Regions from separate parts of the Shinella sp. BE166 genome, predicted to be linked through region 1. Evidence: riboswitches for the same ligand, from Rfam matches in the RefSeq annotation. Region 1 holds a riboswitch; the other holds the start of a gene.
The links. Region 1 has a riboswitch for cobalamin ahead of bluB (5,6-dimethylbenzimidazole synthase). Riboswitches for the same ligand answer to the same signal wherever they lie in the genome.

Region 1 (10,968 bases):
GCTGCGGAAGTGGCGCAGATGACGGTGATGGCCGCCCAGGAAATCCGCCGCTTCGGCATCACGCCGCGCGCCGCCCTCGTCTCGCATTCGAATTTCGGGTCGCGCGATTCGGAAAGCGCCTTCAAGATGCGCAAAGCCATGGCGCTGGTGCGCGACATGGACCCGACGCTGGAAGCGGACGGCGAAATGCACGGCGATGCCGCGATCTCCGAGGCGCTGCGCCATCGCGTCATGCCGGATTCGACGCTGACGGGCGAAGCCAACCTGCTCGTCTTCCCGAACCTCGACGCCGCCAACATCGCGCTCGGCGTGGTGAAGACCATGACGGACTCGCTGCATGTCGGCCCGATCCTGCTCGGCGCTGCGCTTCCCGCCCATATCCTGTCGCCGTCCGCCACCTCGCGCGGCGTCGTCAACATGGCAGCGCTTGCCGTGGTGGAAGCCTCCTACCCGGTCTGATCGGAAATCCTTGCACCTTATGAAACGGCCGCCGCCTCGGTAGCCGTTTTCGTTTGCGCGACCGGGCGTGCCGCGTCGTGCGCCTCCCACCAATCGCCCAGCGCATCGACCAGCGGCATCAGCGTGTGGCCGGCGGGCGTGAGATCATATTCGACGCGCAGCGGATAGCCGTCGAAGACGGTGCGCTCGACGATGCCGGCCTGTTCCAGCTTGCGCAGTTCGAGCGTCAGGATGCGGTGCGAGACCGTGGGATTGTCGCGGCGAAGGTCGCTGAACCGCTTCGTGCCGTCCTTCAGATAGTAGATCAAGAGCGTCGGCCAGCGGCCGCCGAGCACCTGCATGACCTCCTCGATTGGGCAACGGGAAACGAGATCCTTCATGGCGGGCTCCGGCGTGGTGACAAAAATGTGCGTAATTTACATGGGGGCGGAGAGCGCTTAGGTCCAGTGTCGCTGCGCAGCGTGGTCAACAGAAATCACGGAGAACACCATTGGAACCGATCCTCATCTACGGCTTCCCCGCCGGAAGCTCCATGGGCCTCGTCTCGTCCCTCGAATGGCTCGGCAAGCCCTACAGGCTCTGCCGCGTCGACATGCTGGGCGAAATGCGCGACCCGTCCTATGCCCACCTCAACGCCCGGCACGAGACGCCGGCGCTCGTCACCGACGACGGCCGGGTCATCACCGAAACCATGGCGATCGCCCACTGGTTCGCCGCCCGCGATACGGAACGACACATCAGCTTCGATCCCACGTCTCCCGAAGCCGACCGCATGCACCAGCTGATGGCCTATCTCAACACCGGCTTCACCGGCGCCTTCAGCCCGCTCTGGTCGGCACTCGAGATGGAGACGCCGGACCCGGTGTTGCAGCAATCGCTGCGCACATGGGGCCGCAAGGCCGTCATCGAGCGGCATGACAAGCTGGAAGCCATGCTCGGCGACACGCCCTACCTTGTCGGCGACCGCCCCACCCTCGCAGACGGCGTCCTGATCGGCGTCGCCCGCTGGCTGGACTACCACGAGGTGGCACCCGCCAGCCGCTGGCCCCGCATCGAAGCCATCCGCCGCCGGCTGGAGGCAGACCCGGCGGTGCGCTTTGCAACAGCCCTCGAAGACGGCGAAACCCCGGCCGGCTCCGGCGCGTTCAAGGGGCACATACCGCTCGCCGAAGTCATCGAACGCTTCGGCCGCGCCTGACGGTGGAGGGCGGGGCTCAGCCCGGTTCAGATCGCCGCCGAGCCTCCTCCCCACTCTCGTCATCCTCGGGCTCGACCCGAGGATCCAGGCGGCGCCCGCTGCGTGGATGGTCGGGTCAAGCCCGACCATGACGGAGGAGAGGTGCACCCAAAAGCTCCAGCCGCCGCGTGATGCCGATCGCCTCCAGGAACGGTTCGTCATGGCTGACGACCAGCAGCGCGCCGTCATAGGCGCGCAGGCCCGCCTCCACCGCCTCGATCGAGTCGATGTCCAGATGGTTCGTCGGCTCGTCGAGGATGAGCAGCGGCGGCGGTGTGGCACCGCCGAGCACGCAGGCGAGGCCGGCGCGCAGCAACTGGCCGCCGCTGAGGCTGCCGACGCCCTGCAAGGCGGCATCGGCGCGGAACATGAAGCGCGCCAGCGCCGCCCGGCAGGCGTTTTCATCGGCATCCGCGTTGATCCGGCGAAAGTTGTCGCGGATCGACAGCGCCGGATCGAGCAGGCTCACGCGCTGGTCGAGCATGGCAAAGTCGGTGAAGCGGCGCACGCTTCCCTGCCAGGGCTGGAGGTCACCGGTGACGAGCCCTAGAAAGGTCGTCTTGCCGGAACCGTTCGGCCCCGTCACGGCGACCCGCTCCGGACCGGTCATGGCGAAGGAGAGGTCACGGATAACGGGCCGCTCCGGCAGATAGCCGGCCGTGGCGCCCTCCATCTTCAGCACCGATTTGCCTGCGGAGAGATGGGTCGGCGGCACGCTGACGGTCAGCGGCTGGAGGATTTCGATGCGCTCGCGCGCCGCCATCACGGCAGCCGCCGCCTGCCCCTGCCGGCTTTCGGCAAGCCGGGCGTTCGCGCCGCTGGTCAGTTCGCTGCGCTCCTTCATCGCGCCCAGCATGATGCGCGGGATGTCGCCCCTCGCCTTCTTGCGGCGTCCGGCGCTGTCCTTGCGCGCCTTGCGCTCGGCGATGGTCTGCATGGTGCGCGCCACCTCCGCGGCCTGCTTTTCCGCATCCGCAAGGTCGCGATGCGCGGCGGCGAGCTCCTGCGCCTTGCGGGCGCGATAGGCGCTCCAGTTGCCGCCGTACCTGTTAGCGCCAAGCGTGGTGAGTTCGACGATCCCGTCCATGGTTTCGAGCAGCTCGCGGTCGTGGCTGACGACGATCGCGCCGGCCCGCCAGCCGGCCAGCATGTCGATCACCGCCCGCCGCCCGTCGCGGTCGAGATTGTTCGTCGGTTCGTCGAGCAGCAGAAAATCCGGCTCCGCGAAGATAAGCGCGGCAAGTGCCGCCCGCGTGCGCTGCCCGCCGGAGAGCGACGCGAGCGGCGTGTCCGGCGCGGCCTCCAGCCCGACACGCGCCAGCGCCGCGCTGAGCCGCGTCTCCAGCGGCCAGTCGGCGTCGGCGAGTTCATGCGCCTCCGCCTCGCCGCGCTCGGCGCGGGCGAGCAGATCGAGCGCATCGACGATGCCGAACAGGCTGGCGATGGTCTCGTTGGCAAAGACCTGCACGCTCTGGCGCAACAGGCCTATCGTGCCGTCGACGGTGACGGTGCCGGCCTGTGGCACCAGATCGCCGGTGACGAGTTTCAGCAACGTCGTCTTGCCGACGCCATTGCGGCCGATCAGGCCGGCGCGCTCGGCGCCGAAGGTCAGGTCGAGATCGGAAAGAAGGGTGTGGCCGTCAGGCGTGGACCAGGTGATTTTGGAAAGCGTGATGGAATGCGGCATGGACGGAAAATTCCCCGAGGACAAAACGACGTCGATTTGTGGTCGGGTTGAAATCCATGGTGCACCATCCGGTCGGCATTGACGATGCCGGACATTTAGGGCCGGACCGGCCGCCTTGCAAGGGCAGCACGGCCGATCCGGCAATTCGTGAGGGTCAGGCCGAAGGCTGCTTCAGCCGCTTCGACCATTCATCGGCCTTGCCCTTGCCGGCATCCTTCCAGGGCGAGCCCTTGAGGCCGAGCTTGGCGCGAAAACCCATCGCATTGATGATCAGCCGGTTCATGCCGGACGCGATGAAGGGCAGCGAAGCGATGTGCAGGCCGGTGAACGGCAGGAACGGATTGCGGCGCAGCGATCCGTAGATCTCGATGCGCGTCGTCGTCTTGTAGCTCGGGCTGCGGGCATGGAAACCATGCGTATCGGCGACGATCAGCGTGTTGGCCTTGACCGTCATCTTGACCGGCTGGACATAACCCAGCGCCGAAAGCTCGTCCGGCATGATGCGCAGCGAGCCGCGGGCGGAGTATTTGTTCTCGATGGAATCGGCGTTCTCGCTGATGCGGCGCTCCCAGGCGAGGCGCTGCGGCGTCATCTCGTGCGAGCCCGGCACATAGGAGAACGGACCGTCTTCCTCGCCGACATCGCGCAGGAACAGCCAGGCCTTGGCGGTCGGCTGGAACGTATCGCTGTGCAGCGCTGTCTGCGGGTCCGTCGAGCCCTGCGTGACGACCGACGGCAGCGCCATCACCACCTGCACGACGAGCAGCGGCTGGCCGTCATGTGAGGAAACGTAGCGCAGCAGATTGGTCACGCGCGGATCGTTGCGCGCGGCCTTGAAGCCCGGCAGGCTTTCCAGATCGCTGTCGTCGATGATGGCGCGGCGGGTGACGGTCTCGCCCTGCAGCATGTCGTAACGCTCGAAATCGCGCTCGGCGATCTCGCGGGTGACAGCGGCAAAAACCTCGGGCGACAGAAAGTCTTCGATCTTCACGAAGCCGTTTTCGGCATATTGCCGGCGGTATTCCGGGGCAACGAGCTTTTCCAGCTTGGTGCGGCGCCAGGCCGCTATGCGCATGGCGAGCGAGACGCGCTTCTCGTGCAATCCCTTGCGGTTCAGCCATTTGCTGCCGATGACGGGATTGTCGGCGAAGGATTTTGCGCCGGATGCGAGCTGGAGCGCGTAGAATGGGCTCAACAAAACTGACGAAATCCGCATGTTCACCTGCCTGTGAAGGGCCGGTCTTCCGCCGAACGGCGGCTGCGCGGCGAAGGGCGCATAACCGGCTGTTGTATGTGCGCAGAGTGCTACACCAAGCCCCCGACGAGATCAATTGCGGGCAGCAGGCAAAAAGATGAATACGCAACTCATATTTTCCCGCGCGCATTAATCACAAATGCGGGAGCACGTTGCGCTTCCCTTCATGCAGCCTATGATAGGATATGCTTATGCGGCCGGATCGCGGCCCCGACAGTTTCACAGGATCGTCAATTTGAAAGGTTTGAGCCGCCTTCTGTTTGCCGTTGCGACCGGCTTACCGCTTCTGTTTTCAGGCGGCACGGCGGCAGCGGCGGTGTGCGAGCAGATCCAGGCGGAGCTTGCGAACCTGCCCAAGGTGGTGGTCGATACGGCGAGCGCGCGCAAATATGCCGGTGCCATCGCCCGCCAGAACATCCAGCTTCGCAAGGCCAAGAGCGACCAGCGCCGGCTCGGCTGCTCGGGCGGCAGCATCATCGTCGTCGGCGGCGCCAATGCGGCGGCCTGCGACACGCTCTCGACGGTCATCGGCAAGATGGAGCGCAACCTCGACATCCTTGACAAGAAGCGCCGCGAATTTGCCGGCGGCACCTCGTCGCAGGGCAAGCGCACCCGCCTGACCGCGCTGCTCGCAAGCAACGGCTGCAATGACGAAGCGAAGGTGGTGCCGATTGCGGCGACCGAAACGCTGCGCACGCTCGATGAAAAACGCACGCTCCCGCTCGGCACCACGCCGGAGGGCAGCGAGCGCCTGCAACTGCGCTCGCTCGGCGGCGGCTCCGGCCATGGCAACCTGCGCACCGTCTGCGTGCGCACCTGCGACGGCGGCTTCTTCCCGATCTCGTCGGGCGCAACCCCGCTCGATTTCCGCCGCGACCAGCAGGTTTGCGCGATGATGTGCCCCGAGACGCAGACCGAACTGTTCTACCAGTCGATGACGAACGGCCAGGAGACGGACCAGATGACCTCAACGGTCACCGGCCGGCCCTATTACGAAATGCCGAACGCCTTCTCCTATCGCACGCGCGACCTCTCCAAGCCCGGCGCCTGCGGCTGCAACCTCTCGGCCTATTACCAAGAGATGATCAAGCGCGAGAAGGCGCTGAAGGGCAACGAGACAGCGAACACCGGCAGGGATAGCGACGAGCAAGGCGGCTCGATCACCACCATCCACACGCTGCCGAAGAAGGACGAGACGCCGGCCAAGCTGCCGGTGAAGGTCGAGGAACGCGACTACGACCCGGCGAAGAGCAAGGTGCGCACGGTCGGTCCGGTTTTCCTGCCGGCCAACGAATCCGCCATCGACCTCGGCCGCCCGGCCGATGCCGGCGTCAACTGACGCCCGCGTCCGGCCAGCGCTCCTCAAACACCAGGTCCTCCAGCGGCAGGCGCTGCCGCCATCCCTTCACCGCAAGCTCCGGCTCGGCATAGAGGCGGTCGACCAGGCCGACGCAGAGCCAGGCGACGATCTCGACATGGTCTGGAATGCCGAGGATGTTTCGGATGTCGCTGTCGTGGAAGATGCTGACCCAGCCGACGCCCACCCCTTCCGCCCGCGCCGCAAGCCAGAGGTTCTGCACCGCACAGACCGTGGAATAGACATCCATGCGCGGATTGTGCGTGCGCCCCAGAACGACGGTCCCGCCGCGCGTCGGGTCGCAGGTGACGCAGATCGACAGCGGCGCCTTCAGGATGCCTTCGAGTTTCAACGCACGATACTGCGTCTGGCGGTCGCCGTCGAACATCGCCGCCGCTTCCGCATTCGCCTTCAGGAAGGCGGCATGCACCGCGCGCCGGGTCGCCTCGCTGCGCACCAGCAGAAAATTCCACGGCTGCATGAAGCCGACCGAGGGCGCGCTGTGGGCGGCGTGCAGCAGGCGGCCCACGAGATCGTTCGGCAAGGGATCGGGCAGAAACTGGTCGCGCACGTCGCGGCGCGTTTCGATGGCATGGTAGACGGCGGCCTTGTCCTCGCTGGAAAAGGCGCCCGCCCCGACCAGACGGTCGCACGGTTCGGCTCGCATCGTCATCTCCCCAACAATGCGCACAACCTTCCGCCGTCCGCGCGGTTCGGTCAATCTTGCCAGGCCGGTCTTCTGACTTCGGGTCACGCGCCCCGCACCTGCCTTCCCGGTTGAACAACCAGTGGCAAAAGCCTGAATCGATTCAAGCTTTTACGGTGCGAACCATCCCCGTCACAGCGCTGGGCACGTTCCGGACTTGAGGCTCTCGCCCGCACCGGATTCCCGATTCTCCTGCGAAACGCAGGCACCTGACGGAAACGATATGCGCATGGCTTGGCGGCGCGATCAAGCCTGCCCGCGCCGCGCACCGGCCTGTCAGCGCCCTATATCAGGCCGCGCGCGCCTCGCCGGCCTCGATAATCATCTCCTGGCCGACATGATCCGCATGGACGGCGCGGTTTCGGCCGGCGTTCTTGGCGGCGTAGAGCGCAGCATCCGCCATCACCATCACGTCATGCACGGAGCCGCCGTGCTGCGGGAACTGCGCGATCCCGGCGCTGCCGCCGATGACCAGCAACTGGCCGTCATAGGCGATCGGCACCTGCGTATCGCGCACGAGGCTGCCGGCAAGCTCCAGCAGAGCCTCGTGGCTTCGCTCGCCGGTGAGGAGCACGGAGAATTCGTCGCCGCCGAGGCGGGCGACACAGCCCTGCTTGCCGATACGATCGGAAAACCGCCGGGCGACGGCCTGGAGCACGGCGTCACCGGCCGCATGGCCATGCCGGTCGTTGACCGCCTTGAACTTGTCGAGGTCGAGCGCGAGAATGGCGAAGGGCTTGGTCTCGCCCCTGCGGATGGCGCGGCGCACCTCCTCGTCGAAGCCGCTGCGGTTCTTCAGCCCCGTCAGCGTGTCATGCCGCGCGAGGAAGGCGTTTTTCGCCTCGCTGCGCTGGAGCGCCTTGATGAGGGCAGAGAAGCGCAGCGTGACGAAGAGCATGACGCCGGCGAAGACCAGCACGAACATCGCGATCTGCGGCAGCGCCGAGCGCCAGACGAAGGAGCCCGGCATATTCGGCCGCCAGGAGGCGACCATGGGATTGTAGGCATCGGCGCCGACCGGCGTCATTACCAGCCCCGGCTCCTGCGTCACGATGGGGGTAAAGCCGAGATCGTGCACGCCGAGTCGTCGCTCGGTGTTCGCCAGCATCTTTTTCGAGACCGGCTTGACGGTGATGAGCAGTGTCGGCTCCAGCCGGTGGGCCGGGATATAGAGCGACTTCGGAACGACGGCCTGCACGACGACGATGCTCATGACGCGGTCGATGAGGCGCATGCCGGTGACATGGATTTCCGGCAGCGCCGGGGTCAGGAGGTCGGGATCCTCCTTCGCGCGCGCCACCTGCCAGCCGCCGCGGTCCGGCGAGAGCGCCTCACGATACTTGCGCTCGGCCTTGTGGGTGAGATCGCTCACCCAATGCAGCTTTTCGCGCGCCTTGCTCTCGGAAACCTTTTCCCCGCGATAAACGCCGAGCACCTTTTCGCCGTCCGGCGAAGCGAAGATCATCCAGGAGAAACCGAAGTCGGACCACATCCAGTCACGCAGCTGGTCCCGCACGAAGGCGTCGCCCGGCATGCCATCGGCCAGTTCGTTGAAGCTCTTGTCCCAGAAGGAAAGCTGGCTCTGGTACTGCACGACCTGGTCGATCTGGTGGCCGAACTCGTTGCGCACCAGCGTGCGCTCGGTCTCGGCAACGAAACTGTCGGCCCGCTCGATCGCGTAATCGAGCACGAGGTAATTGGCGGCGCCGAACAGCAGCACGATCATCACGGCCGCCGTCCGGATCACCAAACCAACACCGCGTCGCCGTGTCGCGCGGCTTTCTTCCGCTTTGCTCGTCATCTCTGCCCCTGCCTGTCCCCCGCCCGGTTTTCCGGACATTGTTGAACAAAGGCTACAGGCAAGACGGCAAAAATCGCTTAAGCGGGCTGGTGAGCAAAAACTTAACTTGCGCTCACCGGATATCGGGAGATCAGGCGGCCGGCGCGTAGCGCACGAAGGCGAATTTTTCGCCGTCCGGCGCCCAGTTCGGCACGTTCATCGTGCCCTGCCCGCCGAAAAGCTCGAAAAGGACGCGCGCATTGCCGCCATCCATGTCCATCAGGCGCAGGCGCACGCTAAGATCGCGCGGATGGTCGAAGACATCGCCATCATAGGAAAGCACCAGCAAGTGCCGGCCATCGGGCGAAGGATGCGGGAACCAGTCGCCATAGGGGCTGTCGGTGATGCGCGTCGGCTCGCTGCCATTTGGCCGCACCCGCCAGATCTGCATGCGGCCGGTGCGGCTGGAATTGAAATAGATCCAGTCGCCATCCGCCGAATAATCCGGCCCGTCATTGCGCCCCTCGCCAAATGTCAGCCGACGCTCCTCGCCGCCGGCGACCGGGATCGTGTAGATATCGAAGAGATCGTCGCGGATGCCGCAATAGGCGAACGTCGCCCCATCCGGCGACCAGCCATGCCAATAGGACGGCAGGTTCGGAGTCACCAGCCGCGGCGTCCCGCCTTCCGCCGGCAGCACATAGATCGCCGACTTGCCGAATTCCACCTTGTCGCTGATCGCCAGCAACGTGCCATCGGGCGAAAGCCCATGATCGTTGTTGCAAAGCGTTGCAAACCCGGTGTCGATCTGCACCGGTTCGCCGCCGTCGACTGAAAGGCGATACAGCGACCCGTCACCGTTGATGACCAGGAAACGCCCATCCCGCGAAAAATTCGGCGCCTCGACAAGCCGCTCCGTCTGCCAGACAATCCGCGTTTCGCCGGTGACAATGTTGTGGATTTCGACGGAACTGCGCATGATTTCTCCTGCCGTTATCGCTGCTCATCCACCGCCGGCAACAGCTTCCGGCAGATCGATTGCATCAGCACGACATTGCTCTGGTCGCGCCAAGTCGAAACGAAACCCCAGACCAACAACAAAAGGATGCAGGTAAAGGCCACGCCGACGATGACAAGGCTGCCGGTCGCAAGGCCGTAGATGCCGAACACTGCCGGTGTTGCGAAATAGGCGACCTGCGCCGAAACCTGCCGGCCGGCCGACATGTCGCTCAGCGACCACAACCGGATGAGCCTGATTTCCTCCGTCGTGAAATCCGGGCGGTTTTCATCACCGCCCGGCTCGCTGGAGCGCGCCTCCATGTTCAGCCCCGATCCCGGAACCGGTTGGTGATCGGGTAGCGGCGGTCGCGGCCGAAGTTCTTCTTGGTGATCTTCACGCCCGGCGCCGACTGGCGGCGCTTGTATTCGGCGATGTAGAGCAGGTGCTCGATGCGATGCACCGTCGCCACGTCATGGCCGTGCGAGACGATCTCCTCGGTGCTCATCTCCTTTTCGACGAGGCATTCGAGGATGTCGTCGAGCACCGGATAGGGCGGCAGCGAATCCTGGTCGGTCTGGTTGGGGCGCAGCTCGGCCGACGGCGCCTTGTCGATGATGTTCTTCGGGATCACCTCGCCCGTCGGGCCGAGCGCACCCGGCGGCGTATGTTCGTTGCGCCAGCGCGACAGCGCGTAGACCTGCATCTTGTAAAGGTCCTTGATGGGATTGAAGCCACCGTTCATGTCACCGTAGAGCGTGGCGTAACCGACCGACATTTCCGACTTGTTGCCGGTGGTGACGACCATCGAGCCGAACTTGTTGGAGACGGCCATGAGGATCGTGCCGCGCGTGCGGCTCTGCAGGTTTTCTTCCGTGATGCCCTCTTCCGTGCCTTCGAAAAGTTCCGAAAGCGAGGAGAGGAAGCCGCTCACCGGCGCCTCGATCGGCACGATGTCATAGCGGCAGCCGAGCAGCTTGGCGCAATCGGCCGCGTCCTTTAGCGAATCCTTCGAGGTATAGCGGTAGGGCAGCATGATGCAGCGCACCCGCTCCTCGCCCAACGCATCCACGGCGATGGCCGCGCAGATCGCCGAGTCGATGCCGCCGGACAGGCCGAGCACGACGTTCTTGAAGCCGTTCTTGTTGACGTAATCGCGGAAGCCGAGCAGGCAGGCACGGTAATCCGCCTCCTCGTGCTCGGGAATGCGCGACATCGGCCCGCCGTCGCAGACCCAGCCGTCGCCGCGCTTCTTCCAGGTGGTGAGCGCGATCGTTTCCTCGAACTGGCTCATCTGGAAGGCGAGCGACTTGTCCGTGTTGAAGGCGAAGCTCGCGCCATCGAACACCAGTTCGTCCTGGCCGCCGAGCTGGTTGGCGTAGATGAGCGGCAGCCCGGTCTCGATGACCTGCTTCAGCACCACCTGGTGGCGCACGTCGACCTTGGCGCGATAATAGGGCGAACCGTTCGGCGACAACAGGATTTCGGCG
Region 2 (10,968 bases), on a different contig from region 1:
TGTCTATCCTCCTCCACGACGTGCTGGCGGGCAGATTATTGATTTTTACGTAAACGTCAACTTTTCCGACTCAAATCCCCAAACGGAAACAGGCCGGCCGGTGGTTAGACCGGTCAGCCTGCTCACTGTGCCGGGGGGACCGTCCGGCACTTTAAAATCAACCCTTAGCTATAGGGCGAGATGCACTGGCGACGCGGGCCACCATAGGGCTGGTACGTGTTGTCGTAGGCGCGATACGAACGGTAGCGGTTTGCGCACCAGTTTACATGCGAGCCGCCACCACCGACATAGCCGCGGTCGTTGGCGATCGCACCGCCGATGACGGTGCCCACGCCGAATGCGGCGAGCGGGAACCAGAAGCCATTGTGGTAGCGATAGCCGTTGCGCTGGTAGCGGTAGCCGCGGTGGCCACGATACCAGCCGTTGCGGTAGCCGCGGTCGCCACGCCAGCCGACATCACGGTCACGGCCGCGCCAGCGGCGGCTCTCACGGGAGTAGCGACGGTCGTTGCCCCAGTTGCGGCCGCGGTCAAAGCGTTCAGCGCGCCAGGTGCTCCCCCCGCGCCGCCAGATACGGCGATTGTGATCGCGCACGAGCTGCACCGAGGTGCCACCTTCGGTGGCGGTCGTCTGGATCTTCGCGACGGGAAGCGGCATGGCGCTTGCCGGCACGACCGGCGTGGCGGCGAAAAGCGCCGACATCGCCACCGCAAGGACTTTATTGATAAACTTCATGACAATTCTCCCTAGGCGTGCCCTTCAGCATTTGCTCGAATGGCAATTTGAACGCGAAACGCACGAGAGTCCCTTTCGTTCCATATGCGGTCTTCCCGCGCGCGTTTCAATGGCTCGGCTCGTCACAAATTCGGGAGCCTTGTTCTGGAACCTTGGGCGGATTAGCGCTCCGTTAACCATGTCTCGTTCACCATGCTCGCTTGATCCGGCGCGGGATTCGAACAGGAGCGTCCATGAACCCGAAGCATCTTTCCGGCCTGGCGGCCCTCATCCTGCTGGCGGCCCTGCCCTTTTCGGCCCGCGCGGTCGATGTGGAGCCGTGGAGAAAGCCGGAAAACGCCATCGTCATCGACGCCTATGAGCTGAACGAGATCGACTGGTCAGAGATGCTGTCCGACAAGCGCATCGCCGGCTTCATCTCCAAGGCCTCCGACGGCCTGCCGGAAAGCTACAGCTGCAAGGGCGAGCACAGCGGCGATACGGTGGCGCACTGTAAGACCATGTGGCGCAAATATGCGGTGAGCCGCGAACTCTATGAGACCCGCCGGCTGCTCGCGCGCTCGAAGGGCCTGCTCTGGGGGGCCTATCACCTCGCCCGGCCGGGCAACCCGGTCGATCAGGCCAACCACTTCCTCGATTATGCCAATCCGCAGGACGACGAGATGATGGTGCTGGATATCGAGGGCATCGATCCGGACAGCTACATGTCGCTTGCGGATGCGCAGGTCTTTGCCGGCCATATAAAGACGCGCACGGGCCGCTATCCGGTGCTCTACACCAACCATTCGACGGCACGCTACATCGCCGCCCATCGCGACGAATATCGCATCCTGTCGCGCCTGCCGCTCTGGTATGCCCGCTACAAGCCGGGCATCGAGGGCGCCTTCCCGATGGGCAACTGGGACAATTATGCGCTCTGGCAGTTTTCCGCTGGCGTCAATTGCTCGAAGCGCCGCTGCCCCTACCGCGTGAAGGGCGCACTCAACGACATCGACGTCAACGTCGCGCCGATGAGCAAGGCCGCACTCGGCAAAGCCTGGGCCTTCGGCGGCCTGGTGCCGGAAAAACCCTTCGAGCCCGTGGACCAGATGCTCACCGCCTCCATCCCCACCGGCGGCGCGCTGAAGGCGACCGTCGAGGCCGCAGCCTCCATCGGCGCCGAGGCACAGACGACCGGCGCCGTCACGCTCGCCTCCGGCACGACGACGTCGTTCCCTGTAACGGTAACCGCCGAAGTCCGCGCCGGCCTCGCCGCCAAGGGCGCCGCGGCTGCGACACTTGGGCAGCGAGTGGTCGACGTGACGCCGTTGAATTACCAGGATTTTTGAGTTTTACGCCTCGATCGACACATCCCCGATCGGCCGCGAGCAGCAGGCGAGGATGTAGCCTTCCTCGATTTCGTCGTCGAGGATGCCGCCGTTGTGGCGCATGTCGACCTCGCCGGAGACTTTCATGACCCGGCAGGTGCCGCAGAGGCCGCCCTCGCAGGCCGCGCCGATGCGCACGCCGGCTGCGCGGGCGGTTTGCAGGATGGTCTGGCCGGGCGGGCATTTGGCGTCCTTGCCGGCCATGGTGAAGGTGACGGTCGAGATCGCCTCGGCGTCCACTTCGCCCGCACCGCCGCGAATGGCGAGCTCTTCGGGCGCGGGGGCAGCGGCCGGCTGGAAGCTCTCCTCGTGGTAGCGTTCCATGTTGAAGCCGCAGACCTTCAGCATGTCCCGCACGCCGCGCATGAACGGTTCCGGGCCGCAGCAGAAGACGGTTCGGTCGCGGAAGTCCGGAGCGAGCAGCGAGAGGCGGGCGGCATCGATGCGGCCGCGCAGGCCATGCCAGCCGTCGCGCGGATTGTGGCCCTCGACCACGAAGCCGAGCGCGAGGTTCGGCATGTGGGCGGCGAGACATTCGAGCTCCGCCTTGAACAGCAGGTCCTCCGGCTTGCGCGCGCAGGTGACGAAGGCGACATCCGACTGCGGCGCGCAGTCAGACATCCAACGCGTCATCGACATCATCGGCGTCACGCCGGAGCCGGCCGAAATGAACAGGTACTTTTCCGCCGGATAGCGCACGAAGGAAAAATCGCCGAGCGGGCCGAAGGCCTTGAGCTTCACGCCGGGGCGCAGGTTGTCGAACATCCAGCGCGTGCCGATCGAGTTCTTCTGCACCTTCACCGTCACGGAGACGGCGAAGGGGCGCGAGGGCGTCGAGGACAGCGTATAGGTGCGCATCACCGGATCGTCCGGCGCCACCGGCAGTTCCAGCGTGACGAACTGGCCCGGCAGATAGCGGAACCAGTTGTCGCGATCCGAGCGGAAGGTGAAGGTCATCACATCCGTCGTCTCCGCCGTCACGGCGATGCATTCCAGCAGGTGCTGGCGATCGTTCCACGGATGGAGTTCGTCGAAATGGTGGAAATGGCTCGCGACCGTCATGTCAGGCCACCCGCGAGAGCGGCTTTTTGGCGCCGTCGAGCCGTTCGATCATGAAGTTGGCGTACCATTCGACGAACTGCATGACGCCGCCCTCGTCCTCCGGCGAATAGGGGCCGGGCTGGTAGGCGGGCGAGCGGATGCCGAAGGCATTTTCCTCGACGATCCGACGATCCTGGTCGTTGGTCTCGGTCCAGACATGGGTGAGCTCGTCGAGGCGATAGTCGATGCCTTCCACCGCATCCTTGTTGACGAGCCACTTGGTGGTGACCTGCGTCAGCTCGGGGCCGAGCGGGATGACGCGGAAGGTGATGGCGTGGTCGGCCAGCACATGGTTCCACGTCGTCGGATAGTGGAAGAGCAGCAGCGTGCCGATATGGCTTTCCAGCACATCGCTCGACAGCGGGCGCTGGACGGCGCGCGCACCGGACATGGTGTAGCTCTCGGCGTCCTGGATGAGCGGCATGCGCGCGGCGCGGAACTGGCCCGTCGGCGACATCCTGAACTCGCTCGGCAGGCCCACCGCCTCGCACTTCGCCCAGTGCTCGGCGATCACCGGATCGTCCTTGGCGCCCTGCACGCCGGTGGCGCTAGGGGCTTCCGGATAGGTGCGGCAGAGTTCCGGATGATTGGCGGCGCAGTGGTAGCACTCGCGGTTGTTTTCCCAGACGAGCTTCCAGTTGCCCTTCTCGATGATCGTGCTTTCGAAGGCGACCTTGGTTTCGCCGAGACGATGGCGGGCGAGATAGGGCTCGACCAGGTTGCGGAAGGCGGAGAAATCCGGCGCCTGGTCGGCCAGGCAGATGAAGATGTAGCCGCCGACGGTCTCGCAGTGGATCGGCTTCAGGCTGTGCTGCGTCTTGTCGAAATCCTCCGCCATGTGGCGGGCGAAGAGCAGCGAGCCGTCGAGTTCGTAGGTCCACTGGTGATAGGGACAGACGAGTTTTGCCGACGTTCCCTTCTGCTGGTTGCAGACGCGCGAGCCGCGGTGGCGACAGGAATTGTGCAGCGCGCGCACCGTGCCCTTGCGGTCGCGCGTGATGACGACGGGATAATCGCCGACCTGGACGGTGAAATAATTGCCGGCCTTGGGGATCTCGCAATCATGGCCGATGAACAGCCAGTCGCGATACCAGATCGTCTCCATGTCGAGCTTGTAATGGTCGGGGTCGATGTAGAAGGCCTGCTCGAGGCTGTAGCCATCGCGCCGGTTCTTGAGCTTGCGGAGCACGTCGCTGCGAATGTCCATGCCGGATCCTCGGATAATCTAAATTGGGGCTGAGGCGCACGGAAGAAGACGGCATCCGGGCAGCGAACCGCACCGAATGCACGCTTCCCAGCCGCCCGCCGCAGCCAGTCACGATCGTTTCTCCAGGCTGGTTTCCGGGCTGAGGAGCGTTCTGCGTGGCATGACCTTGTCGGGTCATTCCTCTTCGAACCGTCGCGGCGCCTTCCCAGACCTCCCGTCCAGTGACGTATGCCGCGTCTTGCTCCAACACCGTTGCGGGGGCAGCGCCGGATTTTAACCGGCTTCCCAATTCTCCAGGCTCCTTTCGGGAGCGTGGCACCTTGAGTGTGCTTATCTAACCGCAAGAATCGTCGCGCGACATGTCGAAAAACGACATGCCATCATGATTTGGCGACAGGATTTTTGCGTGGTTAAAAAGCGGGGCGGCAAGATTTCTGCATATATGTCAGGGTGATATGCCTAGCTTTGCGGCAGGGTGCCCATCCCCTCGGCAGTTTGCTGCCCACGATCATACTCTTGTCATATTGCGACCCGGTGCCCTTGCCTGCGAGGAATGGGGAGCGGACCGGAAAGGATTGTTTAACGTCGTTTGCATAAACTTCCCAGCGATCAAGGCGCTAGGATGGGGTGCTCGCCAGGTGCAGCAGACGAAGTTCCGATATTACGACGCCGTCGCCTACAAGCGCGCGAACCCGCCCAAATCCGCCGTGCACACGGAATTCCTGCGCACCGGCCGCATCGATCGCAACCTCGACTGGCTGCCGAGCGAGAAGCGCTACCTCACCTACCAGGAGGTGGCCGAGCGCACGGGCCGCAAGCTCGAACGGGCGGGCACGGTCACCCACGACCGCATCAACAGCTTCCACCGCTCGATCCAGTTTCCAAAGCTGATCTTCCACCGCACGCTCGCCAACACGCCGCATCTCGGCTATTGCCACATCACCGTCGCCAATTCGCGCTTTGCCGAATTCGAGAGCGTGCAATGGGCCTTCTACATGGCGAACTTCTTTGCCGACATCGGCGACGAGGAGCAGTTCTTCGCCGGCATTTCGCAGAAGCCGGGCCGCATGTATTTCGCCGTCGCCATCGTGCCGGGCGAGGAGGAAGGCCGCCTGCGGATCGATCGCAAAGTGCGCGGCAACGGCGTGATTTTTCGCACGGACGACCCGGCCCTTGCCATGAAGAACGTGCTGATGCTCGGCGCGCGCGACGAGGCGCTCCGCAAGATCATCCGCGCGATCTAGGCCCGATAGAGCAGCCATTCCTTGCCAGCCGGCACTTCATCACCGCGGCCGTAGACGATCACGAGATCACCGCCCGCGCCCTTAGCCTCCGCAAGCGCCCGCTCGCAGGCGGACGACAGGTCGAGCGCGCTGTCGGCGCGGTCCGACATGCAGACACCGGCCGAAAGGGTCAGGTGGCCGAGGTTGCGGCCGGTGCGCGGATCGCGCAGCGCCATCGTCTGGAAGGCGGCACGCAGCAGGTCGATCAGCCGCGTCGCTTCGCTTTCGTCGGCGGTGTGGAACAGAAAGCCGAAACGCAGGCCATCGATGCGCACGGCAAGCTCGCCGGCCGGGAAGACCTGGCGGATCAGCCCGCCGTAAAAGCTCACGAGATGCTCGGACAGGGCTTCTATCTGCGCGGGTGAGAAGCGACGGTCGGCATCGACCTCCGCGACGGCGACGCCGCACAGCATCGGCAGGTCCGGATTGGAATAGATGCGGGCGAGCGCCTTGTTGAAGGCGCGGCGGTTGCCGAGCTTGGTCGGCGGATCGACGAATTTCATCACCTCGAACTCCGCCATCTCCTTCTGGATGCCGTCCATGACGGCCGACTGCGCGGCGACCTTTTCCGCCATTTCCGCCGTGTGGGTGACACGCAGCTCGGTCGCCCGCTGCAAAGCTTCGAGCGACGAGCCGAGCGCGCCCTCGCCCGCCGCACTGCGGATGACCTGCGAGGCCTCGCCGATCAGGCGGCCGTAGTCGGACAGCGACGAGCGCTCCTGGCTGAGCAGCTCCATGAAATTGCCCATCTCGCTGCTGATCGCACCGGCGGAGCGTTGCAGCACGCTCGCCTCATGCTGGTGCGGCAGGTACTTGCGCCCGAGTTCGTCGAGGGCGGCCTGCGTCTTGTATTTGCCGAGCGCGATGAAATCGCGCACCAGATCCGGGTTGGCACCGGCATAGGCCTCGTAGACCAGCTCGTAATTGCGCGGCAGGCCGTCGATGCCCATCTGCTTCATGGCCGTTGCAACGCGGAGCGCGATATCGGTCGTCGAGGATTTCTTGTGAGCCATCAATGCGGGACCTGTGTGCGGGACTTTTCACCCCTTCGTAACAGCGCCCGCTTTCGGTGGCTCTAATCGGGTCGCTTGCATTTTAGGCAAACCGCCGGCCCTTGGCATTTCGCGGCAAAGAACGGTAAAGGAGGCCGGGAGCGACGGAAGGGTGAGATGGCAGATATCGTGGATACGCGGACGGAACCGGAGGCAGGGCTTGCCCGGGCGTGCGAGGTGCTCAGCCGCGGCGTGCCGGTCGCCATTCCCACCGAGACGGTCTATGGCCTCGCCGCCGACGCCACCAATCCGCTGGCCATCACCCGCATCTATGAAATGAAGGGCCGGCCGCGTTTCAATCCGCTGATCTGCCACATGGCCGATCTAGCCATGGCGGAACGGCATGCCATCTTCGATCCCCTCTCGCGGCAGATCGCCGAGGCCTTCTGGCCCGGCCCGCTGACGCTGGTGCTGCCGATCCGGCCGGACAGCGCAATCCATCCACTCGCCCGCGCCGGGCTGGACACCGTCGGCATCCGCGTACCGACGGGTTTTTCGAGCCGGCTGCTCGCCGCCTTCGGCCGGCCGCTGGCGGCCCCGAGCGCCAATACGTCCGGGCGCATCAGCCCGACCACCGCCCGTCATGTCGCCGAGGATTTTGGCGCGAAGCTGGAGCTGGTGCTGGATGCCGGGCCTGCCGTCGTGGGGCTCGAATCCACCATCCTCAAGGTCGAGGGCGAGACGATCCGGCTGCTCCGCCCCGGTGGGCTCGATGCCGCAGAGGTCGAACGCGTTACCGGCCGCCCGGTGCTGCGCAACGACAAGGCCGGCGCGACGATCGAGGCGCCGGGCATGCTCGCCTCGCATTATGCGCCCGATGCACCCGTGCGACTCGATGCCCGCGAGGTGCGGCCGGGCGAGGTGCTGATCCGCTTCGGCGGCACGCCGCTGCCCGGCGAGGCCGACGCGACGCTCGTGCTGGATCTGAGCCCGGACGGCGATCTCGCGGAGGCGGCCGCCAATCTCTTCGGCTATATGAAACAGGCGGATGCGACGGGTGCTGCCGCCATCGCCTTTTCGCCGATCCCCTCGACCGGCCTCGGCGAGGCGATCAACGACCGTTTACAGCGCGCCGCCGCACCCCGCGGATAAAGGAAACACGATGGTCCAGGCAAAGCTATCCCCCGATCTCATCGCCCGCTTCGCCGCCATCACCGGCCCGGCCTATGCGCTTGTCAAGGACCGGGATATCGCGCCCTATCTCGTCGAAAGCCGCGGGCTCTACCACGGCACGTCGCCGCTGGTGCTGCGCCCCGGTTCGGTCGCCGAGGTTTCCGCCATCCTTGCGCTCGCGACCGAGACACGCACGGCGATCGTGCCCCAGGGCGGCAATACCGGCCATGTCGGCGGTGCAGCGCCGCGCGAAGGTGAAGCCGATGTCGTGCTGTCGCTGTCGCGCCTCAACCGCATCCGCGATGTCGATCCGGTCGGCAATGTCATCGTCGCCGATGGCGGCGCGGTGCTGGCGGAGATCCAGAAAGCGGCCGAGGCGGTCGACCGGCTGTTTCCGCTGTCGCTTGGCTCGGAAGGCTCCTGCCAGATCGGCGGCAACCTTTCCACCAATGCCGGCGGCACCGCGGTGCTCGCCTATGGCAACATGCGCCAGCTCTGCCTCGGGCTGGAAGTCGTGCTGCCGACCGGCGAGGTCTGGAACGGGCTGCGCCGCCTCAAGAAGGACAATACGGGTTACGACCTGCGCGACCTCTTTATCGGCGCGGAAGGCACGCTCGGCGTCATCACAGGGGCGGTTCTCAAGCTCTTTCCGAGGCCGCTCGGCCATGAGGTGGCCTTTGCCGGGGTGAAATCCGTCGCGGACGCGCTCACCCTTTTCGAACGCGCCTCCAGCCGCTGCGGCCATGCCCTTACCGGCTTCGAACTTATGCCGCGTCTCGGCGTCGAGTTCACCACGCGCCACATTCCCGGCGTGCGCGATCCGCTCGCCAGCCCGCACGACTGGTATGTGCTGGTCGACATCTCGACCTCGGATGCCGCGGAAACGGCGACGCGCATGATGGAATCGCTGCTGTCCGAAGGCATCGAGGCGGGGCTGGTGGAGGATGCGGTGATTGCCTCGAGCGAGGAGCAGCGCCGGGCGCTCTGGCACATGCGCGAAAACATGTCGCCGGCGCAAAAGCCCGAGGGCGGCTCGATCAAGCACGACGTCTCCGTGCCGGTCTCGGCCATTCCGGCCTTCATGGCTGAGGCGGATGCGGCGGTGATGGCGGCCATTCCGGGCGCGCGCATCTGCTCCTTCGGCCATATGGGCGACGGCAACATCCACTACAACATCTCGCAGCCCGTCGGCGCCGACAAGCAGGCGTTCCTCGACCGCTGGAGCGAGATCAACCACCTCGTGCACGGCATCGTGCTCTCCTACAACGGCTCGATTTCCGCCGAACACGGCATCGGCCAGCTGAAGCGGGACGAACTGGCCGCGGTGCGCGAGCCGATCGAGATGGACCTGATGCGACGGGTGAAACGCTCCTTCGACCCCGCCGGCATCATGAATCCCGGCAAGGTCGTCAAGGTTTAGGAGCCGCCGGTGCGCAGTTGTGCCAGCGACATCATCAGGTCGGCGCTGATGCCGGCGGAGCCGGTGCCGTTCAGCACCGACAGGGCCGGATCGACGGTGGTCTGGTTGTCCAGGTCGTAGAGCACGGCGAACTTGACGATCATCTTGGAGACCTTCTCCGGGTCCTGCAGATACTCAAGTTCCAGATAGCGCTCGATCATGCTGGCCTGGGCGTCGATATCGGCGCTGCCGATTTCATCCGGAAGCTGGTAGATCGTCTTGAAGACCTCGAACAGCGCATCGTCGGCGAGCAGGTCGTAGGGGCTTGAGATGGTTTCCGCCTTGCGCTCGAAATAGAGCGCCAGGCGCACGCCGGCATTGTCGTTGCCGGCCTCCTCTTCCAGTTTCTGGCGCACATAGCTGTCGAGCGTCTCGTAGATGCCGCGGCGCGACTGGATCTGCGCGTCGTCCGGACGCTCGACCAGGCCCTCGGCATTGAAGTTGAACGAGGCGACAAGCTTGCGGTAGTCGCGATCGGCCTGCTGGTTGACGAAGCTCTTGGGGTCGTCGAGGTCGGAGGTGAAGATCTTTGCCATGAACTCGGCGTCGACGCTTTCCGGATCGATGCCGTTGGCCGTCAGCACGAAGGCGACGAGGCGCGGGTCGGCGAGGAATTCCTTGACCGATTCCACCTTCTGCATCTGCACGGAGTAATATTTCGCCTCTTCCTCGGCGAGCGTGCGGTCGTCCTCCGTTCCGAAACGGGATTTCTCCACCACATAGGCGCGCGACATCACCAGGATCTCGGCCTCGGATTGTGCCAGCTTCGGCACGGTGATGTTGCCGTCCGACCCGAAATTGAACGCCTTGGCGAGTTCGACGTAGCGCTCGTCCTTCAGCTGGTACACATAGCTCCTCGGATCGTTGAGGTCGCTTTTCAACACGTTCTTGATCGTCAGCGGCGTGACCTTGGCCGGATCGAGGCCGAAGGCTTTCAACGCGAAGTCGTAGATGGTCGCCTCGCCGACGAAATCCTGCACGGTCTTCACCGCGCCGATCTGGCTCTTGAAGCGGTTGACCGCGAGTTCGTCCGCCTCGTCGTCGACGTCGTTGTAGCGGATCATGTAGTTGTTGGCGGTCGTGGTTGTCTGTGCGGCCGTCTGCGGCGTGTCGCCGGGCGCAAGCGTGCCGTCCTGCTGGAAGTTGAACGCGGCGCGCAGCGCCTTGTACTGCTCCTTGCTGGAACCGCCGAACAGGTTGATGTAGCTCGTCGGATTGTTCGGGTCCGGATCGCTCTCGATGATGTTGCGGATCGTCAGGTTGGTGACGGCGGGCTTGTCGAGCCCGAAGGCGACCTTGAGATAGGAGACCAGGCGCGGGTCGTTGGCGATCTCGTCGGCCGTGGTGATGCTGCCGATCCGGCTTTCGAAATAGTCCCGGTGGATCAACGCCGCCGCCGTCGTCACGCGCGGATTGGAGAGCGTGTAAAGCTCCTTCGTGCTGGTCTTCTGGCTGTCGGTCTGCACCGTGCCGGCGACCGCCGTGCCATCCGTTTCGAAATTATAGGCGGAGGCGAGCACTTGGTATTTGTCGACATTGGCAAGCACGCCGTTCTGGCTGGCGATCTCCGCCTTCAGCGCAGCGATGCGCGCGGCAGCCTGCGAGCGCGGAACGAGCACCGCATCGAGATCGGCGACGGCGACCTGCTTGTC

Region 2: linked by a shared signal. The riboswitch ahead of J2Y63_RS19365 (aromatic ring-hydroxylating oxygenase subunit alpha) and the one ahead of bluB (5,6-dimethylbenzimidazole synthase) in region 1 are both predicted to bind cobalamin.

What each region holds. Positions count from the first base shown of each region.
Region 1 covers NZ_JBPEHL010000006.1:215,844-226,811, reverse strand. The annotation lists gene J2Y63_RS17475 (NADP-dependent malic enzyme) at 1-459, shown strand, start outside; gene J2Y63_RS17470 (winged helix-turn-helix transcriptional regulator) at 477-839, opposite strand; gene J2Y63_RS17465 (glutathione S-transferase family protein) at 950-1,657, shown strand; gene J2Y63_RS17460 (ABC-F family ATP-binding cassette domain-containing protein) at 1,773-3,383, opposite strand; gene J2Y63_RS17455 (phytanoyl-CoA dioxygenase family protein) at 3,538-4,578, opposite strand; gene J2Y63_RS17450 (DUF2865 domain-containing protein) at 4,874-5,977, shown strand; gene bluB (5,6-dimethylbenzimidazole synthase) at 5,970-6,662, opposite strand; cobalamin riboswitch at 6,708-6,929, opposite strand; gene J2Y63_RS17440 (diguanylate cyclase domain-containing protein) at 6,991-8,502, opposite strand; gene J2Y63_RS17435 (TolB family protein) at 8,633-9,460, opposite strand; gene J2Y63_RS17430 (hypothetical protein) at 9,475-9,801, opposite strand; gene J2Y63_RS17425 (NAD+ synthase) at 9,804-10,968, opposite strand, start outside.
Region 2 covers NZ_JBPEHL010000007.1:241,564-252,531, forward strand. The annotation lists gene J2Y63_RS19345 (acyl-CoA dehydrogenase) at 1-1, opposite strand, end outside; gene J2Y63_RS19350 (BA14K family protein) at 165-734, opposite strand; gene J2Y63_RS19355 (glycoside hydrolase family 25 protein) at 968-2,062, shown strand; gene J2Y63_RS19360 (2Fe-2S iron-sulfur cluster-binding protein) at 2,066-3,163, opposite strand; gene J2Y63_RS19365 (aromatic ring-hydroxylating oxygenase subunit alpha) at 3,165-4,409, opposite strand; cobalamin riboswitch at 4,518-4,747, opposite strand; gene J2Y63_RS19370 (DUF6656 family protein) at 5,048-5,653, shown strand; gene J2Y63_RS19375 (diguanylate cyclase domain-containing protein) at 5,650-6,705, opposite strand; gene J2Y63_RS19380 (L-threonylcarbamoyladenylate synthase) at 6,862-7,836, shown strand; gene J2Y63_RS19385 (FAD-binding oxidoreductase) at 7,847-9,277, shown strand; gene J2Y63_RS19390 (DUF1217 domain-containing protein) at 9,274-10,968, opposite strand, start outside.